DNA from 2 places in the Planomonospora algeriensis genome. Region 2 is predicted to be linked to the other one. Evidence: riboswitches for the same ligand, from Rfam matches in the RefSeq annotation. Region 2 holds a riboswitch; the other holds the start of a gene.
The links. Region 2 has a riboswitch for S-adenosylmethionine ahead of ACWJ6R_RS01160 (hypothetical protein). Riboswitches for the same ligand answer to the same signal wherever they lie in the genome.

Region 1: it holds a riboswitch for S-adenosylmethionine, as region 2 does, so the genes downstream of both, thrC (threonine synthase) here and ACWJ6R_RS01160 (hypothetical protein) in region 2, are expected to answer to the same signal.

Annotation. Positions count from the first base shown of each region.
Region 1 covers NZ_CDRNDK010000073.1:7,988-18,130, reverse strand. Annotated here, with positions in the region: gene ACWJ6R_RS10975 (SAM hydrolase/SAM-dependent halogenase family protein) at 131-532, opposite strand; partial or broken gene ACWJ6R_RS10970 (hypothetical protein) at 533-580, opposite strand; partial or broken gene ACWJ6R_RS10965 (SAM-dependent chlorinase/fluorinase) at 646-879, opposite strand; partial or broken gene ACWJ6R_RS10960 (DUF3263 domain-containing protein) at 1,054-1,393, shown strand; gene otsB (trehalose-phosphatase) at 1,517-2,287, shown strand; gene ACWJ6R_RS10950 (hypothetical protein) at 2,448-3,083, shown strand; gene ACWJ6R_RS10945 (MFS transporter) at 3,183-4,370, opposite strand; gene ACWJ6R_RS10940 (alpha,alpha-trehalose-phosphate synthase (UDP-forming)) at 4,413-5,858, opposite strand; gene ACWJ6R_RS10935 (RNA polymerase sigma factor) at 6,015-6,572, shown strand; SAM riboswitch class I at 6,750-6,890, shown strand; partial or broken gene thrC (threonine synthase) at 6,905-8,196, shown strand; gene ACWJ6R_RS10925 (MoaD/ThiS family protein) at 8,220-8,495, shown strand; gene ACWJ6R_RS10920 (cold-shock protein) at 8,833-9,033, shown strand; gene groL (chaperonin GroEL) at 9,477-10,143, shown strand, end outside.
Region 2 covers NZ_CDRNDK010000005.1:6,564-16,706, reverse strand. Annotated here, with positions in the region: gene ACWJ6R_RS01190 (UvrD-helicase domain-containing protein) at 1-894, shown strand, start outside; gene ACWJ6R_RS01185 (HNH endonuclease) at 1,010-1,942, opposite strand; gene ACWJ6R_RS01180 (NBR1-Ig-like domain-containing protein) at 2,087-2,926, opposite strand; gene ACWJ6R_RS01175 (hypothetical protein) at 3,285-3,626, opposite strand; gene ACWJ6R_RS01170 (hypothetical protein) at 3,739-4,086, opposite strand; gene ACWJ6R_RS01165 (SLOG cluster 4 domain-containing protein) at 4,313-4,807, opposite strand; gene ACWJ6R_RS01160 (hypothetical protein) at 5,379-5,621, opposite strand; SAM riboswitch class IV at 5,672-5,780, opposite strand; gene ACWJ6R_RS01155 (tetratricopeptide repeat protein) at 6,064-8,532, shown strand; gene ACWJ6R_RS01150 (PD-(D/E)XK nuclease family protein) at 8,766-10,143, shown strand, end outside.

The DNA.
Region 1 (10,143 bases), on a different contig from region 2:
CTTTTGGTCACATCAGCATCGTCTATAGAAGGCCGTGCGTTGTTTGCGGCGTATGGGCAGGCGGAAGAGGGGCCCGCTTCGGGGAGGCCGGCCACGGGGTTGCGAGGGGGCCGGCCTCAGGGGGCCGGTTTCACGGGGTCGGCGCGAGTCGCACGTGGGCTCCGGGCGGCAGGCCGAGGCGCTGCGCGGCGTCGCCGGAGTGCACCGCCAGTGCGATCAGCCCGGCCGAGTCGGTGAAGGCGACCAGCTCGCCCGGGGGGACCGCGGCGAACGTCTCACGGAACGGCACCGCGATCTGCCGCCTGCCGAGCCGGACCGCCAGGACGCTCCCCGCCCGGACGCCCAGGGAGCCCAGGTCGCCCGAGCTGATGGAGAGCTGGACGTTCCCGTAGCGGTCCACCGAGAGCACCTCGCCCTCCACGGCGTCCTCCCGGAGCAGGGAGGTCGGGGCGGGGAGGGAGACCAGCCTGTCCGGGGGGATCTCCGGCCCGAGCTCGGCCGGGGTGCGGCCGGTCGCCAGGTGGGCGGCCACGGGGGCGAAGACGTCGCGTCCCTGGAACGTCGGCGAGACCCGCTCCAGGAAGAACTCCGCGCGGTGAGCGCGTGGGCCGCCCGCGCGCCGCCGGCGGCGTGGACCGCCCAGGAGAGCACGCCGTTGTCCGGGCCGAGGAAGACGTGGTCGCCGGCCTCCACCGCCACGGCCCGGCGGGAGCCGCCGACGCCGGGGTCGATGACGGCGACATGTATGCCCGGCGGGAGATAGGGAACCGTCTGTGCCAGGATCGCCGCGCCGCGCCGTACGTCGCCGGAGGGCACGAGGTGGCACACGTCGATGATGCGGATCCCCGGCGCGATCCCGGCGATGACGCCGTGGCACATGGCGACGTAGCCGTCTTCCAGACCGTAGTCGGTGAGGAGGGTGATGACAGAGGTCACATCAGGTGACTGTACGTCTGAGCATCTGCCATGAACAGCCGGAAATTCCCGACTATCCTGGCATCGGGCCGCGTGCGCGTGGTGCGGTCACCGTGCGCCCGACCGAGGAGGACACCAATGGACACTGCACCGATCCCCGGTGACAGTGCTGCTCAGGACGCCGGTCAGAACGCAGGCCAGGACGGCGTCCGCGGCCCGGCCGCGCGGGCCCTCACCGAGAGGGAGCGGGAGCTGCTCGCCTTCGAGCGCCAGTGGTGGCGCTACGCGGGCGCCAAGGAGCAGGCCATCCGCGAGGCGTTCGACCTGTCCGCCACCCGTTACTACCAGCTGCTCAGCGAGCTCATCGACAGACCCGAGGCCCTCGCCCACGACCCGATGCTGGTCAAGCGCCTGCGCCGGCTCCGCGAGAGCCGCAGGCCGCGACCGCGCCGCCCGGCGGCTGGGCTTGCGCCCCTGATCCGGGGGTACGGCACCGGCGGACCCGCCGAGGCGGGGCGCCTCCCGGCGGGGTCCCCGGGAGGTACGGAATCCGACAGGACGGGCACCGAGTCATGATCTTCGACAGGACGGGCGGCGAACCATGATCGAAGCATTGGAGGCGATCGTGGCCGATCCCGCCGGAGCGGTGGTCGGCCTCGACTTCGACGGCACACTCGCGCCGATCGTGCCCGATCCGGAGTCGGCCAGGATCCACCCGGCCGGGCCGGAGGCGCTGGCCAGGCTCGGCTCCCTGGTCGGCTCCCTGGTCGTCATCACGGGCCGTCCGGCGGCCACGGCCGTCGAGTACGGCTCGCTGGCCGGGGTGCCCGGCCTGGTCGTGCTCGGCCATTACGGCCTCGAACGCTGGGAGGGCGGGGAACTGTCCAGCCCGCCGCCCCACCCGGGCCTGATCACGGTCAGGGCCGAGCTGCCCACGCTGATCGCCGGGATCGCCGGGGTCGGGATCGAGGACAAGGGGCGGGCGGTGGCCGTGCACACCCGGCGGACCGCGTCGCCGCAGGCCGCGTTCGACGCGCTGGCCGGGCCGGTCGCGGAGCTCGCCGCGGAGACGGGCCTGGCGGTCGAGCCGGGCAAGTTCGTGCTGGAGCTCCGGCCGCCGGGGACGGACAAGGGAGTGGCGCTGAGCGACTTCCTGCGGGAGCGCTCGGCGCGCTCGGTGCTGTTCGCCGGGGACGACCTCGGCGACCTGGCGGCCTTCGAGGCCGTACGGACCTGCGGGCTGCCCGGCGTGACGGTGTTCAGCGGGTCGGCCGAGCTCAGCGTGGAGGCCGACATCGTGGTGGACGGGCCGGCCGGGGTCGTCGAGCTGCTCGGCTCGATCAGCGACGCGATCGCCGCGCGCCGGCCCTGACCGGGGGCGGTCCCGGCCCGCGCCGGTCTTGGCCGGGGGTGGTCCCGGCCCGCGCCGGTCTTGGCCGGAGGGCCTGGTCGGTCATGGCCGGGGCGTGGCCCGGGGTGGGCACAACCGGTCGGCAAGTCGGCGGCAAGTGGCGGCCGGTAGCTTTCCCGGCATGAGAAAGCGATCTTTCGTCCTCGCCGCGCTGGCCGGCGTCACCGTGCTCGCCGCCCCGGCCACCGCCTCGGCCACCGCTTCGGAGACCTCGGAGACCTCGGAGGCGGCGGCGACCTCGGGAGCCGCAGCGGCGAGCACGGGGGCCGCGGGGACCCGGATCGTCTCCTTCCGGGGGATGAGGCTGCGGGTCCCCTCCGGCTGGCAGACGCACCGCCAGGGCGACTGGATGCTGGTGCAGACGGGGAAATGCGACCGGCCCGCCTACTTCGCCCCCGGCTGCAAGGGCTTCTGGGTGCTCGGCCCGGAGGCGATCAAGTACGGCCGTGAGGGCTTCGGCTCCTACACCGGTGAGCAGCCCTTCTACCCGGCCAGCGACGTGCAGTCCTGTCCCTTCAGCGCCAAGACCGGCCAGGTCATCGGCAAGCCCACCGCGGTCGGCCTGCGCCAGGTCGGGCGCGGGCACAAGGCGAAGTACGTCTCCTGGTTCGGCCGGTGCGTGACGCACCGGGGCGGGCGGCAGACGGCGACCTTCGCCCAGCGCGAGTGGTTCCTGCCCACCTCGAAGATCCTGGTGGTGGACGTGTGGAACACCCCGGGGCTGTCCACGGTGCTGAAGAACGCCGTCTGGAGCTGACCGCGACGGTGAGCTGGGCCGGGTGAGCACGGCTGGGCCGGGTGGGCGAGGCGCGGCCGGGCGTCTCCACCGGACGCCGGTGTCCCGCCGACGGCGTCGCTACCGGTCGCCGGCCAGGATCCCGCCGACGGCCAGGCCGATCAGTACGGGGACCATGAGGAAGGCCCGCTGGGCGCCGAACCCGTCGGCCAGCGCGCCCAGCACGAACGGCCCCGCGCCGATGGCCAGGCCGGAGGAGACGGAGGCCACGGCCGAGGCCCGGTCCAGGCGGCCGCCGGAGGCGGCGAGCATGCGCGAGAGCGCCAGCGGGAAGTGCAGCGAGACGCCGATCCCGGACAGGAGCAGGCCCAGGTAGGACAGGGCGGGGTTCCCGCTCACCCAGAAGATCGTCCAGCCCGCGCCGGTGAGCGCGAGGGCGCCGACGAACAGGGGGGTCGGCGCGATCCGCAGGGCCAGCCAGGCGCCGCCCCACCGGCCGGCGGCCATGCCGGCGGTGAACGCGGTCAGCGCGGTCGCCGCCACCGCCGCGGACAGCCCCGTCTGGTCGGCGACCAGCTTCGCCGCCCACAGGTTGAAGCAGAACTCCATCGCGACGCAGCAGAACAGCACCGCGCCGGCCAGGTGGAACCGTCCGCCGAACCGCTCCCCGGCCGCCGGGCCCGCGCCGCCCCCCGGCTTCGGGCCCGCGCCGTCCTCGGCGGTCCCGGTGCGGCCGTCGGGGACCCGGACGCGGCCCATGGCCAGCACGAGCAGGACGCTCGCGACCGGGGTGGCCAGCAGCGCGGCCCGCCAGCCGAACGCGCTCTGCGCGGCGAGGCTGACCAGGAACGGCACCGCGATGCCGACGGTCACGCACACCGCGTTGGCCTCGCTGATCGCCGCGGGGCCCGCCGGGCCGTGGTGGTCGCTGAGCACGGCCATGCCCGAGTAGAGCATGATCGAGCCCATCCCGCCGGCGACGGCGTACCCGAGGAGGGTGATCGGCAGGACGCCGCCGGACAGCACCAGCAGCACACCGGCGTTCATCCCGGCCAGACCGGTCCAGGCGACGGCCCGGCGGCCGATCGCGCGGGTCAGCGGGGGCAGCGCGAACCCGGTCAGGACGGCGCCGGCCGCCATCGCGGTGCTGTGCAGCCCGGCGACCGTCTGGGTGATCTCCAGGTCGAGGCGGAGCAGCGGCAGGACCGCGCTGAGGCCGTACAGGTAGGTGGCGAAGACGCCCAGCTGGAGGTAGACGAGCCAGGTGGCACGGTCACGGACCAGCCGGACGGACGTGATCGCGGTCACCGATGCTCCCCCAGCGGACGGAAGGCGATATGCCCACCGAAACTACCTCACCTGATCAGGTGACCAGCCGAGGGCCGCCAGTTGCTCGGCGAACCACAGGTGCGGGGGGAGCGCGGCGGCCGCGGCGGCCAGCCGGGTGCCCCGCCGCCTGCGCTCCTCCTCGGGCATCACCAGCCCCCGGTGCAGGGCCTCGGCCGTGGCGGAGACGTCGTAGGGGTTGATCATCAGGGCGTCCGGGCCCAGCTCGACCGCGGCGCCCGCCTCCCGGGACAGGACCAGCGCACCGGCCGGGGAGAGGATGGGGCCCTCCTTGGCCACCAGGTTCATGCCGTCGCGGATGGGGTTGACCAGCAGCACGTCGGCCAGCCGGTAGGCGGCCAGGGAGCGCGGGTAGTCGTCGTTCACGTTGAGGATGAGCGGGTCCCAGTCCTCGGTGGCGTACTCGTCCTCGATCTCCTTGGCGCAGCGCTGCACCGCCGCGGTGTACTCCCGGTACTCGGGCAGGTCGTGCCGGGACGGGTAGGCGAAGGCCAGGTGCACGACGCGGCCGTGCCACTCCGGATGGGCGGCCAGGAACTCGCGGTAGGCGGCCAGCCCCCGGACGATGTTCTTGGACAGCTCGGTCCGGTCGATCCTGACGATCAGCTTCCGGTCGCCGACCTGGTCGCGCAGGGCCGCCATGTGCGACTCGACGTCGGGCTCGCCGGCCCTGGCCCACAGCGCCTCGCCGTCCACGCCCAGCGGGTGCACGCCGATCCGGGTGGTACGGCCGGCGTGGGAGACGGTGTGGCCGGCGCGGTCCACCTCGGCGCCGAGGACCGCCTCGCAGCAGTCCATGAACGCCCCGGCCCAGCGCGTGGTCAGGAAGCCCGCGTGGTCGGCGCCCAGGACGCCCTCCAGCAGTTCGACGGCGACGTCGTCGGGGAGCAGGGCGAAGTACTCGGGAGGGGCCCACGGGGTGTGCGAGAAGTGCGCGATGCGCAGGTCGGGCCGGTCGACCCGGAGCATCGCCGGGGTCAGGCTGAGGTGGTAGTCCTGGACCAGCACCTGCGCGCCGTGAGCGGCCTCCTCGGCCAGCGCCACCGCGAACGCGGCGTTGTAGGACTGGTAGGACTCCCACTCCCGGCGGAAGCGCGCGTCGAAGTGCGGCGTGTTGGCGGTGTCGTAGAGCAGGTGGTGGACGAACCAGAGGGTGGAGTTGGCCACCGCGTTGTAGGCCCGGTGGAACGTGGCCGGCGGGATGTCCAGCATGCGCAGCGCGCCGGTGTCGTAGCCGGCCTGGTCGATGCGGCCGCCGGGCGCCAGTCGTACGGCGCCGCGGTCGCCGTCGGAGAGCGCGGCGCAGACCCAGAGCATGTCCAGCTCCTTGGCCACCTCCGACAGGCCGGACACCAGCCCGCCGCCGCCCCTGCGTATGCACAGGGAGCCGTCCTCCGAAACGGTGAACGAGACGGGACCACGATTGGACGCCACCAGGATCGTGTTCATCTGTTCTTCCTCGTCTAGGACATGCCCCTCGTCTCCTGCCTACTGCGGACGGCGGCCGGTAGGTCCGCCCCGGGGCACCCTTGCCCCAGAGGTTAACCAAACATTGCCACCGCCCATAGGATGTCCACCGACTGTGATCGCTGATGGGGGCTCGGAATGGCGCTGGACGAGACGACCGAGGCACTGGCCCGCGCGGCCGCCCAGGGCGACCACCGCGCGCTGGGCGAGCTGCTCAAGCGGATCGAGCCCGACGTGCTGCGGCACTGCGGGCGGATCCTGCCCTACCGGCAGGACGCCGAGGAGGCGTGCCAGGACACCCTGCTGGCGGTGGCGCGCAACATCGGCCGCTTCGAGGGCCGGTCCCGGTTCACCACCTGGCTGCACATCGTGACGGCGAACTGCGCTCGGACGACCTACCGCTCGCTGAAGCGCCGGGCGGCCGAGCAGAGCTCCGACGAGCTGCCGCTGCAGAAGCCCGACGTGGCCCGGGTGAGCGTGATCGCCGGGTCCCGGCTGGACCTGCTCGACGTGATGGAGTCGCTGGAGGCCTCCAAGCCCGATCTGGCCCAGGCGCTGGTGCTGCGCGACATCTGCCAGCTCGACTACAACGAGGTGGCCGAGCAGCTCGGCATCCCGCTGGGCACCGCCAAGTCCCGCATCCACCAGGCGCGCAAGTACGTCCAGAACGCGCTGGGCGACGCTTACGGCTTCTGACCCCGGCCCGGGCGTCCCGGTCGGGAGCCTTCGGCGCGGGCGCCCCGGCCCGGCGGGCTCGCGGGAGTGTCCGCCGGCTAACACGTTCCGTCTCGGGAAATGAGACGGATGGCCGAAGCGGTGAACGGCCGGGGTAGAGTGCTTGCAACCTGCTCATCAGGTTCGACAACTGAATATTGCTCATCCAGAGGGGTGGAGGGACCGGCCCTGCGAAGCCCCGGCAACCCTCCCGGTTCAAGACTCGTGATCTGACGAGGTCGGCCGGGACAGGTGCCAATTCCGGTCTGTGACCAAGGTGGTCGCAGACGAAGATGAGGGAAAGGCCTCGCTTCATGGCGCTCGCAAGCACTGAAACCACCGGTACCGCTCTCGGTCGCGTCGCGGACCCGACCGGCAAGGACTTCGGTCCGGCCGTCGCGCTCTCCTGTCGCGAATGCGGTGCCCGCTCTCCCCTCGGTCCGGACTTCGCCTGTACCGAGTGTTTCGGCCCCCTGGAGATCGCCTACGAGTTCCCGCGGGTCACCCGCGAGCAGATCGCCGCGGGCCCGGCGAACATCTGGCGCTACCGCGCGCTGCTCCCCGTCCCGGAGGACGTGGCCTCCAAGCCCAACATGGCCCCCGGCTGGACCAAGCTGGTCAAGGCCGACAACCTCGCCCGCGAGCTGGGCCTGCGCTCCCTGCACGTGAAGGACGACTCGGGCAACCCCACGCACTCCTTCAAGGACCGCGTGGTGGCCATCGCGGTCGAGGCGGCCCGCAACTTCGGCTTCCACACCCTGTCCTGCTCCTCCACCGGCAACCTCGCGGGCGCGGTCACCGCGGCCGCGCGCGGGCCGGGCTGGACGCCTGCGTGTTCATCCCCTCCGACCTGGAGCAGGCCAAGATCGTCATGGCCTCGGTGTACGGCGGGCGCCTGGTGGCCATCGACGGCAGCTACGACGACGTGAACCGCTTCTGCTCGGAGCTCATCGGCGACGAGCTGGGCGACCGGTGGGGCTTCGTCAACGTCAACCTCCGCCCGTACTACGCGGAGGGCTCCAAGACGCTGGCCTACGAGATCGCCGAGCAGCTCGGCTGGCGGCTCCCCGATCAGATCATCGTCCCGGTGGCCTCCGGCTCCCAGCTGACGAAGATCGACAAGGGGTTCAAGGAGCTGGTCGCCCTCGGCCTCGTCGAGGACCGGCCGTACAAGATCTTCGCCGCGCAGGCCGAGGGCTGCTCGCCCGTCTCCGCGGCCTACAAGGCCGGCCACGATGTGATCCGCCCGGTCAAGCCGGACACCATCGCCAAGTCGCTGGCGATCGGCAACCCGGCCGACGGTCCGTACGTCCTGGACATCGCCCGGCGCACCGGCGGCGCGGTGGAGGACGTCACGGACGCCGAGATCGTCGACGCGATCAGGCTGCTGGCCCGGACCGAGGGCGTCTTCGCCGAGACCGCGGGCGGCGTCACCGTCGGCGTGCTCCGCAAACTGGTCGCCGAGGGCAGGCTCGACCCCGACGCCGAGACGGTCGTCCTCAACACCGGGGAGGGGCTCAAGACCCTCGACGCGGTGGCCGACCACGCCCGGCCCGCCGCGGTCATCCGGCCGTCCCTTGACGCATTCCGTGCCGCCCTCGCCTGAGAACTCCTGAAAGGTACTGGATTATGAGCGTTTCTGTGCGGATTCCGACGATTCTTCGCACGTACACCAATGGCGCCGCCGAGGTGAGCGGAGAGGGGGCGACCCTGCGGGAGGTTCTGGAGAAGCTCGACGCGGACTTCCCCGGCATCGGCGCCCGGATCCTCGATGAAACGGGCAAGATCCGACGTTTTGTCAACGTTTATGTGGGAGAAGAGGACGTCCGTTTCGCGGACAACCTCGACACCGCCACGCCGTCCGGGGTCCAGGTCTCCGTCATCCCGGCGGTCGCCGGGGGCTGATCCCCTCGGGCCGTCCAGGCCGCTCCGGGCGCCTCTGGCGCCTCCACGACACCCGTACGCCGCTCCGGCCGCGTGCGGGTGTCGTGCTTTGTGGCGCCCGTTCATATCTGAGGCGTGAGGAAATAATGCAATATTGAACCAAGCGGTACAGGGCAAAAGCTTGTTCTCCCACCAAAGGTGCCAGTAAACGGATGATTAGTGGATTGACTCTGTTGCCCTACGGTGTCCCACAGGTATGGTCGAGGACGATCGATGTGGGCGAGGGCTTCGCCGCGGAGATCGAAGGCTTCGCGAGTGGAATGGGCGTGGTCTTCAAGGCCGGTAAGAGGAGTCGGAAGTGGCGCAGGGCACCGTCAAATGGTTCAACGCGGACAAGGGCTACGGCTTCATCGCGGTAGACGGTGGTAAGGATGTTTTCGTCCATTACTCCGCGATCCTGATGGACGGCTATCGTGCGCTCGAGCAAGGCCAGCGGGTCGAGTTCGAGATCACTCAGGGGCAGAAGGGCCCGCAGGCGGAGGCCGTCCGGACCGTCTGAGGCGGTCGGCCGGCGGATTCGCCGGAGACGGCCGGGACTCCCGCGGCAGTGCGGTCCGCGCGGATCCCCCACATGTCGGCCCGGCCCGCCGGATGCTCCGGAGGGCCGGGCCTTCGCGTTCCCGCGCCCGGCCCGTCCGGTGTCGGGTCCGTCCGAGGTGCCGTCCCGCGTGACGGGCGGCCGGAGTGCCGGTGCGAGGGGCCGTCCGCTTGGGCTCCGGTCCCGGGCCGGCGTCTTCGCCCTGGGCGGAGCCCAGCTCAGGGCGGCGTAGCTTGCACTCGACAGGGTAGAGTGCTAAACAGTTCGTTGGCACTCTCTGTTTGAGAGTGCCAACCCTGGATCGAGACGATGGGACCCGCCGAACGGAGTCGCGGGTCCACATGCCGTCGCGGGCGTCGGCTCGATCCGGTGCACGCCACCCTGTGTTTGGGAGGTCTAGCCGTATGGCAGCCAAGATGATCGCGTTTGACGAGGACGCCCGGCGCGGTCTCGAGCGTGGTATGAACCAGCTCGCGGACGCCGTGAAGGTGACCCTCGGCCCCAAGGGCCGTAACGTCGTTCTGGAGAAGAAGTGGGGCGCCCCCACGATCACCAACGACGGTGTCTCCATCGCCAAGGAGATCGAGCTCGAGGACCCGTGGGAGAAGATCGGGGCCGAGCTCGTCAAGGAAGTCGCCAAGAAGACCGACGACGTCGCGGGTGACGGCACCACCACCGCCACCGTGCTCGCCCAGGCGCTGGTCCGCGAGGGCCTGCGCAACGTCGCCGCCGGCGCCAACCCGATGGCCCTGAAGAAGGGCATCGAGGCCGCCGTCGAGCGCGTCTCGGAGGAGCTCTCCAAGCTGGCCAAGGACGTGGAGACGAAGGCGCAGATCGCCTCCACGGCCTCCATCTCCGCGGGCGACCCGCAGATCGGCGAGATGATCGCCGAGGCGATGGACAAGGTCGGCAAGGAAGGCGTCATCACCGTCGAGGAGAGCAACACCTTCGGCCTGGAGCTCGAGCTCACCGAGGGCATGCGCTTCGACAAGGGTTACATCTCGCCCTACTTCGTGACCGACCCGGAGCGTATGGAGGCCGTCCTCGACGACCCGTACATCCTCGTCGTCA
Region 2 (10,143 bases):
CGGGCGCAGGTCTGGGACGCCATCACGGCCTTCACCGACAGCCTGCGAGCCGACAAGGTGTGGACGTACGAGACAATCTGCCTGGAGGCGACGCGCCTGCTCGAGGAGGGGGCGCGCATGCCGTATCGGCACGTGATCGTGGACGAGGCCCAGGACCTGAGTCCCTGGCACTGGCGGCTCCTGCGCGCTGCGGCCGTTCGGGGCCGGGACGATCTGTTCCTGGCCGGCGACACCCACCAGAGGGTCTACGACTACCGCGTCTCGCTGAAGAAGCTCGGCATCGACATCACCGGCCGGTCCGCCCGGCTTAAGATCAACTACCGGACAACGGCAGAGATCCTCCGCTGGAGCCTCAAACTGCTCCGCAGTGAGCGGATCGACGACATGAACGGCGACGTCGACACCCTCACCGGCTACCGCTCGGACGTGCACGGTGCCGAGCCGCACCTCGCAGGCTCCACCACCCAGCAGGCGGAGCTGGACGCACTGGTCAAAACCGTGCGGGGATGGCTCGACCAGGGGGTCGCCCCCGGCCAGATCGGGGTGGCCGCCCGCTCCAACATGTTCGCAGACCAGGCCGTCGCCAAGCTCAGAGCCGTCGGTGTCCCCGCCACGTCACTCGCCAAGGAGCACAACGACGCGGAGGTGGGCGTGGGAACCATGCACAGGATGAAGGGCATGGAGTTCCGCTGTGTCGCAGTCATCGGCCTCAGCGAGCACGCCATGCCGCCCGCGTCCGCCATTACCCCCGCCGACGAAGATCTGATCGCTCACCACCATGACCTACAGCGGGAGCGGTGCCTTCTCTTCGTTGCCTGCACTCGCGCCCGCGAGGAGCTCTCCCTCTCCTGGCACGGCAACCCGAGCCCCTTCCTGCCCGTGCTTCCATTCTGACCGCACGCGGGAAAGCAGCCAGCCGATCATCGTCTATAGCGCGCGGCCGTCGTATTCCCTCGCCTGGTGAACGACCGTCACGGACGCGGCAGGGCCCGGATACGTCCGGTCACGCTCAGGAGGCGAGGAAGACCTCGTCGAGGTGCCATTCCAGGACCTCGGCGGCGGGCCGGTCGCGGCGCTGGTGCGGGAGGGCGATCTGCGTTCCCGCCCGCCGGTAGAACTCCTCGCCGTTGCCAAACTCCTCCCGCAGCCGGGGGCTGACCCGGAGCCGGTACTTCGGGTCCACCGCCAGGTAACCGCGGTCGAACAGGGTGTGCACGTCCGAGCGGAGCAGCAGCCCGTTGTCCAGGCGGTGCTGGCCTCCGGCGGCGACGGGACGGATGTGGGCCGCCTCCAGGACCGGCCGGATCTTGTCCCCGGTGACGGCGCAGCGCCGCTCGTAGGCCTGCAGGACGACGGCCTGGAACGCCCGCTGGCCGAGCCGCCGGGGAGCCAGCCGCGGATCGCCGTAGACCGGGCCGTCGAGGTGCCACGGCTCCGACAGGTCGACCTCCACACCGATGCCCATGCGGTCGAGCAGACCGTGGAAGTAAGCCGCTTCGGGGTGGACCGCCAGATCGTAGCCCTTGCCCTGGACGATGTTGGAGGCGAAGTCCGGCGGCGTTCCCGCGTCGGCTCCCTCGGGGAAGAAGCAGACGTCACGGACGATGACGCAGCCGATCACCGGATCGTCGCCGGGCCCCATCGGCTCGCTGCGGTAGCGGCCGACGCGCCTGCGCAGCTCCGCCAGACTCGCCGCGCCGTTGCCCTCGCCGAAGAACTCCCACGCCTCCGAGACCCGGAGCTGGGCGAAGCCGCTGTAGAAGCCGCCGCCGACCACGCGGTTGTGCGGATAGTGGCTCTTGAAGAAGAACGGCTCGCCGTGGCTGAGGACCTTGAACCCCCGAGCGCTCGACGGACGCCAGAAGTTGACCTCGCTCACCCCGGGACGGGCGGCCAGGAAGCGGTACCACTCGGCATCGGTCACGCCGACATATGCCTTCACACCAGTGATTGTGCATCCTCGAAGATCGCCCACGCCAGGTGATCCCGAACCTCACGCAGATGTCCTGTCAGCAGCAGGCGGCCACCGGCCGAGGAAGAGCCCCGCCCGGATCCGCCGGGCCCGTCCTGCGGTGGTGGTCCCGCGTCATTTCACGCTGACGTCAAGGAAGATCGGTTTCTTCCCGGCGAACAGCGGAGTCCCGTCCGCACTGGTCATCTTCCAGAAGATCTTGCATCGGGCCGGGCGGTCGGCGGCGCGGACGCGCACCGCGATCTCGACGGCCTCACCCGGATCGGTCGGCTCGATCTCGACCCGCTCGGGAGCACGGCACGGAGCGGTGTTGATCCGGGTAAGGTACCGCCCCTGCCAGGGAATCGCTCCGGCGTTGCGGATCCGCCACACCTTGGTGAAGGGTCTCCCCCTGCGCACCTCGGTCCCGTCCGGATACGTGACGTCCCCCTCGAAGATCGAGTCGTCGCGCGACTCCGCCGTCCATGCCGGCGGCTCGTGCGATGCGGCGCTCTCCCCCGCGTTCTCGCCGTCGAGCGGCGAGAACAGGATGACCAGCGCGCCGGCGCCGCCCGCGAGAACGGCGGACAGCAGGCTCAGGACGGCCGACCTGCCCATGCGGAACGGTCGTGCGTCCGGAGCGGGCCCGTTCCCTACAGGCCCGTCTCCCACCGGCCCGTTCCCCGACGGCCCGTCCTCCGTCGTGGAGGAACCCGGCAGGCTCTCGGCCCTGGCCTGCTCCCAGTACGCCCGCCACTCCCGCTCGGTCTCCCGCTCCTCCTGCCCCAGGAGGTCGACCGCGAGGACCCGGACGAACTCCCACGTCGTCTCCCAGCTCGGGAGTGTCCGCCCCTGGGCGGCGGCCGCCAGCGACGACTTCGAGGCCGCCGCCCCCAGGCGGGAGGACATCTCCGCGAAGGACGGGTCGCCCGCTCTCTCCTTGAGCTCCCAGAGCCGGTGCGCGAGCAGCGCCACCGGGCCGGACTCCGGATCGGGCCGAGCGGGCCTCCGTCCCCGCCGCGCCCCCGGCTTCTCCCGGAGCGAATCCGGTGACCTGCGCACGTCCGGTGACTCCGGCATCCCCCACCCGTTCTGGTCGACGCCGCACTGCATCCGCACCTGCGGATCGGCGCAACCCTTTCCGGCAACACGTTTCCGAATCGAGGAGATTACCGGAATCCGTCGGGATGCTTCGCCGTGCCCGTCCGCGGTGTCGCCGCCGCGCGGGGTCGCCGCGGACCCCTCGTGGACGCCCCGTGGACGCCCCGGCGGAGGAGTGGCGGAGGGGTACGGCGTGCGCTGCGCCGTACCCCTCAAGACCGGCCGCGCGATGTCAGGCGCGGCCTCCGTCGGTGATGGACACGATCGAGGCGGTCTGGAACTTCTTGTGCCCCTTCCCGTCGGCCCCGACGACAGCCGTGTACGACTTGGTGGTCCAGCCCAGGCTGTACTTGATCTTCAGCTTGCGCTTGTTGTCGCACCGGTTGTGCCAGTACACCGTCACGGAGGTGTTGCCGTCCCCCCACGACCAGGCGAAGCAACCGGCGACCCCGCGGTGGACGTCCGCCGACGCCGGAGCCGCGGTGCCGACGCCGAGACCGGCGGCGGCGAGGGAGGCGGCCACGACGACGGCGGCGCGGGTGCGCAGGTTCGTCCTACGGGAGTACGCGGACATGAAGGTCTCCTCATCCGATGAGTATGATCTGATGAATGCGGTCACCGCGCCGAGACGGCGCATCCGTTTCGGTGCGGGCCCCGGGTGAGCCGGCCTGCTTCTGAAACAGGCGCTAGCAGCTGCCGGGCAGCGTCACCTTGTTGGGCATGCTGTGATCGATCTTCTTGCTGCCCTTGCTCTTGGCGCCGACGGTGAAGCACTTGTAGAAGATCGTTCCGTTCTCCCGGACGAACTGCAGCTTGACCGCGCGCTTCTGGTTGCAGTGGTTGTTGTAGTAGACGGTGGTGGTCACGTTGCCGTCGCCCCAGGAGACATTGATCTTCTCTCCACTGGGCGACGCGCACGCGGCGGACTTCCTGTGCACGTCGGCGGAGGTCTCCGCGGTGCCGGCGGCGGCGACGGACGGGGCGCACAACACGGCGAGAGCGGCCACGGCAGGCGCCAGTTTCCTGTACTTCAAGATGGCTTCCTTCGTTTTCTGACACGGCCCGGCCGGTTCGGCGACCGGCACGGGAAGGCGCGGTCGCGGTCGGGGACCGCGGGCGCCGGGATCTCCGCCAGCTTGCCCGCCGCTCCCGGTCCGACCAACCGATCTCTGTCCAGAACTGCGGCTTTGGACGGGCTTTGGACTTTGGACAAATGAGGAGCCGCCCCGGCGCGTCGCCGGTCCCGGCCCGTCCGGGAGGTCATCGGCCGGGCCGGGGCCGGTCGGGCCAGAGCCCGGTCAGCGCCAGCGCCTCCTCCGGCGTCGAAGCGTGCGCGACGCCGCCGACCGGACGCCCGTCGCGGTCCAGGACCCGCCAGCCACCGAGCTGGACCACGGGGACGCCGCCCCGGCGCATCGCGAGCGCCAGCTCCGACAGCGTGCCCCACGACCCGCCGATGACGATCACGGCGTCACCCGAGTTGACGATGATGGCGTTGCGCGCCTCCCCGGCGCCGGTCGGGATCACGACGGACAGGTCGGGGCAGGCGTCCGCCCGGTCCGCCCCGGACAGGACGCCCACCACCGTCCCGCCCGCCGATCGGGCCCCGGCCGCCACGGCGGCCATGACCCCGGTGTAACCGCCGCAGATCACCACCGCGCCGCGCTCCGCCAGCAGCCGTCCGACCTCGCGGGCGTTGGACCCGTCTTCGCTCGTGCAGTCACGCGGACCGCACACCGCCACCTGAATCACCACGACGGGATCCTGTCAGCGAACGGCCACCATCAGTCCGCGAAGTGTGAACCAGCGGCCCTCCGCCACGCCCGGGCCACCGGCGGTCACGGCCGCGGATCACCGGAGGGTCGCGGCGACGGAGGCGAGGGCGCCACGGGCCCGGCGAGCGGTGATCTCCTGGTCCCGCACTCGGCCGCTACCGGATCTGATCCCATCGAGGGCCACCCGGAAGGCCGCGTCCCTGACCAGGCGGTGAACCCGGTGACGGAGATCACCGTCCAGGAGTCCGTCCGCCGCGGAGGCGAGTACGGAGTCGGCCACACGTCCCGCCGCTCGACCGGCGATCCCATGAAGAACGAAGCCCTCCGATCGCCCCGGTACGGACAGGCCCGGCATACGGTCGACCGTCTGATCGATCACCATGCGAGCCGCCCACGCGGTTTCGGCGTCCCGGATCGGTCTCAGGTCACGGAGCCCGCCGGCCTCGTCCAGCAGGCCGGCCGCCTCCAGCCAACCGGCCAGACAGGTGCGGACCAGCCGGTCCAGCATCGGGTACGCGCGGGCGTCCTCAGGGAAGTCAGCTCCGCACATGTCACTTTCCGGATCCGGGGTGGCCCTCGGACGGGTGCGCGACGCCGTACCGGGAGGCGACGCGGAACTCCCACGCCAGGCGGACGTGCTCCGCGTGGGGTGCACCGTGGCACTCGCCGTACCGGAAGAAGCCGTCGCCCGCGCGGAGGACGCGCTCCTGGACGACGGTGGCCGCGAGGCCGGACTCGACCTTGCAACTGGGGCGGCGACGGTAGCGGGGCAACGGGTCGCGGGGAGTGGGCACAGGGCATCTCCAGGATCCGGGTTCGGACCCCGGTGGCCGACGACTCCGGTGATCCGCCGTTCTCCACGCACCGCGCATGGAGCAGGTCGTCACCCGGGGCACCCGCGGCGAGCGGGGTGCCGTCCAGCGAGCCGGGGCTTGGCGCTGAAACTCGTGACCTGCCGGGACCGTAGCGATCCCTGCCGCCGGTCGTCAACTGTCCGGCCCGCTCCATCAAAAGACGAGAATTACTACTTGTGTCATCTATTCACATGGTGATTGACTGTTTCCGACCAGCGCAACAAGCTCTTACCTCCGCAGCGGAGACGCATGACGGGCCTTCCGCGACCGGTCCTCGCCGCCGGAGCGGCCCGCGACCGACACCCTTGGACCGTTCCGCCAGGACCGGATATAGGGCAGTATTTCCCTCACCGTCACCTTTGATGATGTTTGCGAAGGACTCATGGATCTCGAAGCGGCCCATGCCCACCTCCCCTGGATCGTCGAGCCCCTGCACGATCTCCTGAGGCGGGCGGAGGCCGCCGGTCTCGAGGTCCAGCCGTCCCTTCCCGGCCTGCTCGATGATCCGCAGAGCGTCGTCCAGTCGCTCGTCTCCGAGGTCCTCAGGCTCGCCGAGGCTTTCCAGCAGCGCGGCCGGGCGGCCGACTGGGAGGCCGCCTGGCGGGTGATCGTCGCCCTGCGGCAGCCGTTCGCCCTCACCGACCCGCTGAAGTACGCCGATGCCCTCGGCATGCTCGGCGAGATCCTCACCCGTCAGCAGCGGTGGGAGGAGGCATTGGAGGTGTCCGAGGAGGCCGCGTCCGTGCTTCGCCCGCACGTCGCCGACGGCGAGGTCTTCTGTGGCCTGTACGCGCGGGCCGTACGCGACTGCGGCACCAGTCTGGCCGAGCTCGGCAGGGTGGCCGAGGCCGCCGCGGCCAAGCGGGACGCGCTGCGCTACTACGACGTCTGCCTGCGCTCCGGTCCCCGCTACCGTCCGGATGTGGCGCTGACCTGCCATGAGCTGTTCGACCTGCTCATGCGGGGCGGAGAGGCCGATGAGGCGCTGGAGGCGTGCGACCTCGCCATCGGGCTGATGCGGGAGTTGTCCACCGAGTTCCCGCAGTTCCGGTCCCGGCTGGCGCTCGCCCTGCGCGACCGGGCGAGCGCACTGCTCCGGCTCGACCGCGGCGAGGAGGCGTTGGAGCCCGGCATGGAAGCGATCGCGGCCTACCGGGAGCTGGTCGAGGAGGACCGCGGCCACCTGCCGTTCCTGGCGCTGGCCCTCCAGCTGATGTCCGACCCGCTCTCGGCCGCCGACCGGGACGACGAGGCCCTGGAAGCCGCGGTGCAGGCCGTACGGATCGCGGAGGAGCTGGGACCCGACAGCGGTCTGGTCCGGCCTCTGGCCTGGATCTCCTACGGCGGGCGGCTCATCGAGCGAGGCCGGCTGATGGAGGCCAAGGAGGCGTATCTGGCGGCGGTACCGAACTCCGAGCCGCTCCGGGGAGAGCTGGCCCCGGCGCTCCAGCACCTGTCGCAGCTGCTCGCCGGCGAGGGGCGCCTCACCGAGGCCGCGGCGGTCGCCGCCGTGGCCGCCCGCCTCTACAAGCTCCTGGTCAGGGACGACCCGGACTGGACCACCCCGCAGGCCGGTCTGCTGGGCTGGCTGGCGGAGCTGGACTTCCGCTGCGGGCGGTACGAACTCGCCCTGCGCAACGCCGAGCGGGCCGTGAACGCCGCGGAGACCTCCGGCGACCGGGAGTGCCTGGCCCGGGCGAAGGGCCACCTGGGCAGCAGCCTGGCCGGGTGCGGCCGCCACGAGGAGGCCGAACGGGCCGACCGGGAGGCGCTGGAGCTCTGGCAGGAGCTCGCCGCGCAGGACCCGGAGACCTATCGGGGCCCGCTGGGCGGCGCCTGGAACAACCTGGCCAACAAGCTCGGCGCGCTGGGCAGGACCGAGGAGGCCGCGGCGGCCGCGCAGAGGTCCGTCGAGCTCTACGAGCGGGCCGATCTCCGGCACGAACTGGCCAACTCCCTCAACGGTCTGGCCGTACGGCTGCACGAGCTCGGCCGGGACGAACGCGCCCGGGACGCCGCGACCCGCGCCGTGGCCTGCTACGACAGGCTGATCGCCGACGAGCCCCGGCACCTGCGGAACCTCGCCGTCGTGCTGCACAACCTCGCCGGCTACCACGAGGCCCTGGGCGACCTGGAGCGAGCGTGGGAGGCGGCCGACCGCGCCGTGGGCATCCGGCACCGCCTGTACGGCATGGACGCGGAGGCGTTCCGGGACGACCTGGTGCTCTCCCTGCGCAGGGCCTCCGACTACGCGTCGGTGCTCGGCAGGTTCGACCGGGCCGTGCACGCCGCCTCGATCCGGGTCAAGGTGGCCGAGGCGCGCGGGGAACCCGGCGTCGAGCTGGCCGAGGCCCTGGTCGATCTGGGCGGCCTGCTGACCGGAGTGGATCGGATCGAGGAGGCGGCCGCGACCGTCGAGCGGGCCGTGGAGCTGGCCGCCGCGATCCCCGAGGTGCCGGGCCTGCACGCCTTCTGCCTGGACCGGCTCGCCTGGTGCCGGGCCGAGCTGGGCCGTCCCGAGGAGGCCGTACGGCTGGCCCGGCGCGGCGTCGCGCTCCTCGAGCCGATCGCCGGCGACGACCGCGACCCGCACTTTCCGGAACTCGGAGTGCTCCTCAGCGACCTCTCCGGCTACCTGATGGCCTGCGGCCGCCCGATCGAGGCCCTGGAGGCGGCGGGGCGGGCCGTGTCCGTCCGTGAGCGGCTGGCCGCCGCGGACCCCGGGCGGTTCCGGCCGGTCCTGGCCGGGTCGCTCCGGCGGCTGGGTGACGTGCTCACCGCCCTCGGACGGCAGCGGCCCGCCGAGGAGGCACGGCGCAGGGCGGAGGAATTGGCCGAACCCGCCGACTAGACCACCGTTCCGATGGTGGGCTGCATGATCACATAGCCCGACGGGCGCATCTCCCCATGGACGCGGATCACGGCTCCGCCCTTGAAGACGGCCGTCCCGACGGTCAGCGAGGAACCGCTCGGCCCACCTCACTGCCACGCCTGTGTTTCCCGCACTTCCTCCCCAAGGGAACCCCGGCACAGCTGCAAGAGGTGCTATAGATCTTACGGACCGTGATCCCCCCAGGAGACCCGATGCCCTTGCACACTGAGCTCACCGGCAACCCGGACGTCGTCCGGCTGTCGGCGAGCGCTCTCGACCGCCGCGAGCGGGACTGCCCCGCGTCCGCCGCCGCGAAGGCCTACGCCGCGATGCGGCCGGTGGTCCGCGACCGGCGGCGCTACCCGCCGTGGGCCTCCTTCCCGCTCGGCCTGGTCGTCTCGGCGCTGGACTTCGTCGAGTGCGACGGCTACGACCCGGACGTCGCGGCCGGGATGGCGGTCGAAGAGAGCCGCGATCCGGTGCACCGGGGTGTGGCCCGCTGGGTCCGGCACGCCTGCCGCACGTACGTGGAGACGTCGGAGAGCCTGGCCGCGGAGCTGGCCGCCGAGGGGGTCGAGCTCCACCTGGACAGGCGGCCCCGGGTCGTGCAGCACGGCACGCGGGGCGCCTCGGCGGTGGAGATGCGCGCGCTGACCGCGTGGGGCCGCTGGTACGCCTCGCCGGACGGCTCGGTCGTCGAGTTCCGCCGGCTGCGGCTGCGCCGCCCGACGGGACGGAGCAGCGACCACTCCACGCTCGCCATGGCGTACGTCGCGGCGGCCGGGGACCGGGTCGTCGACCCCCGCGACGTCTACCAGTCCGTTCCCATCCCGGTCGAGCACGGCGGGGTGCGGCCACAGCGGATCCGGGTGGTCGAGATGGGCCTCACCGACGCCGACGCCCGGGTGCTCATCGACGCGGCCCCCGAGGAGGTACGGCAGGCGTACCTGGCCTCCGTCCGGCCGGTGGCCGCGCGCCTGCTGGCCGACGACCGCCGTGCCCCCGGGTCCGGCTGCGCCGAGTGCAGGCTGTTCGGATCCTGCGAGGCGCTCGCCCGGACGCCGGGGCTGCTCGGGCTGCCCGGCCCCGGGACGCACCGCCGTACCTGGTCGGTCACCACGGCCCGGCAGTACCAGGTCTGCCCCGCCCAGTCGCACCTGCGCGACCTGCACCTGCCTGCGGAGGAGGCCGAGGGCTCGGCGGTCCGGCGCGGGCTGCTGGTGCACCAGTGGCTGGAGACCGCCCACGGCAGGCCGGGGAATCGGCCGTGCACGCTCGACGACCTGCCCGACCCCACCGGGAGTTTCCACGGCCTGGCCGAGCAGGTGATGAGCCCGGGCGAATACCAGCAGATCTGGCCCTACCTGGTCCAGCACGTGGACGTGTGCCCGCTGCGCGGTCCCGGGGAGATCACCGGCGTCGCGCCGGAGCCGAGGGTGGCCGCCTACGACTCCGCGGCCGACGTCGTGGTCGTCGCGAATCCGGACCTGCTGCGCCGGGTGGACGGCCGCCTGGTCTACCGGGAGCAGAAGACCTCGCTGACGGACCGCGGCATCACCGCGGAGAACGCCCTGGAGCTGGTCCCGCAGC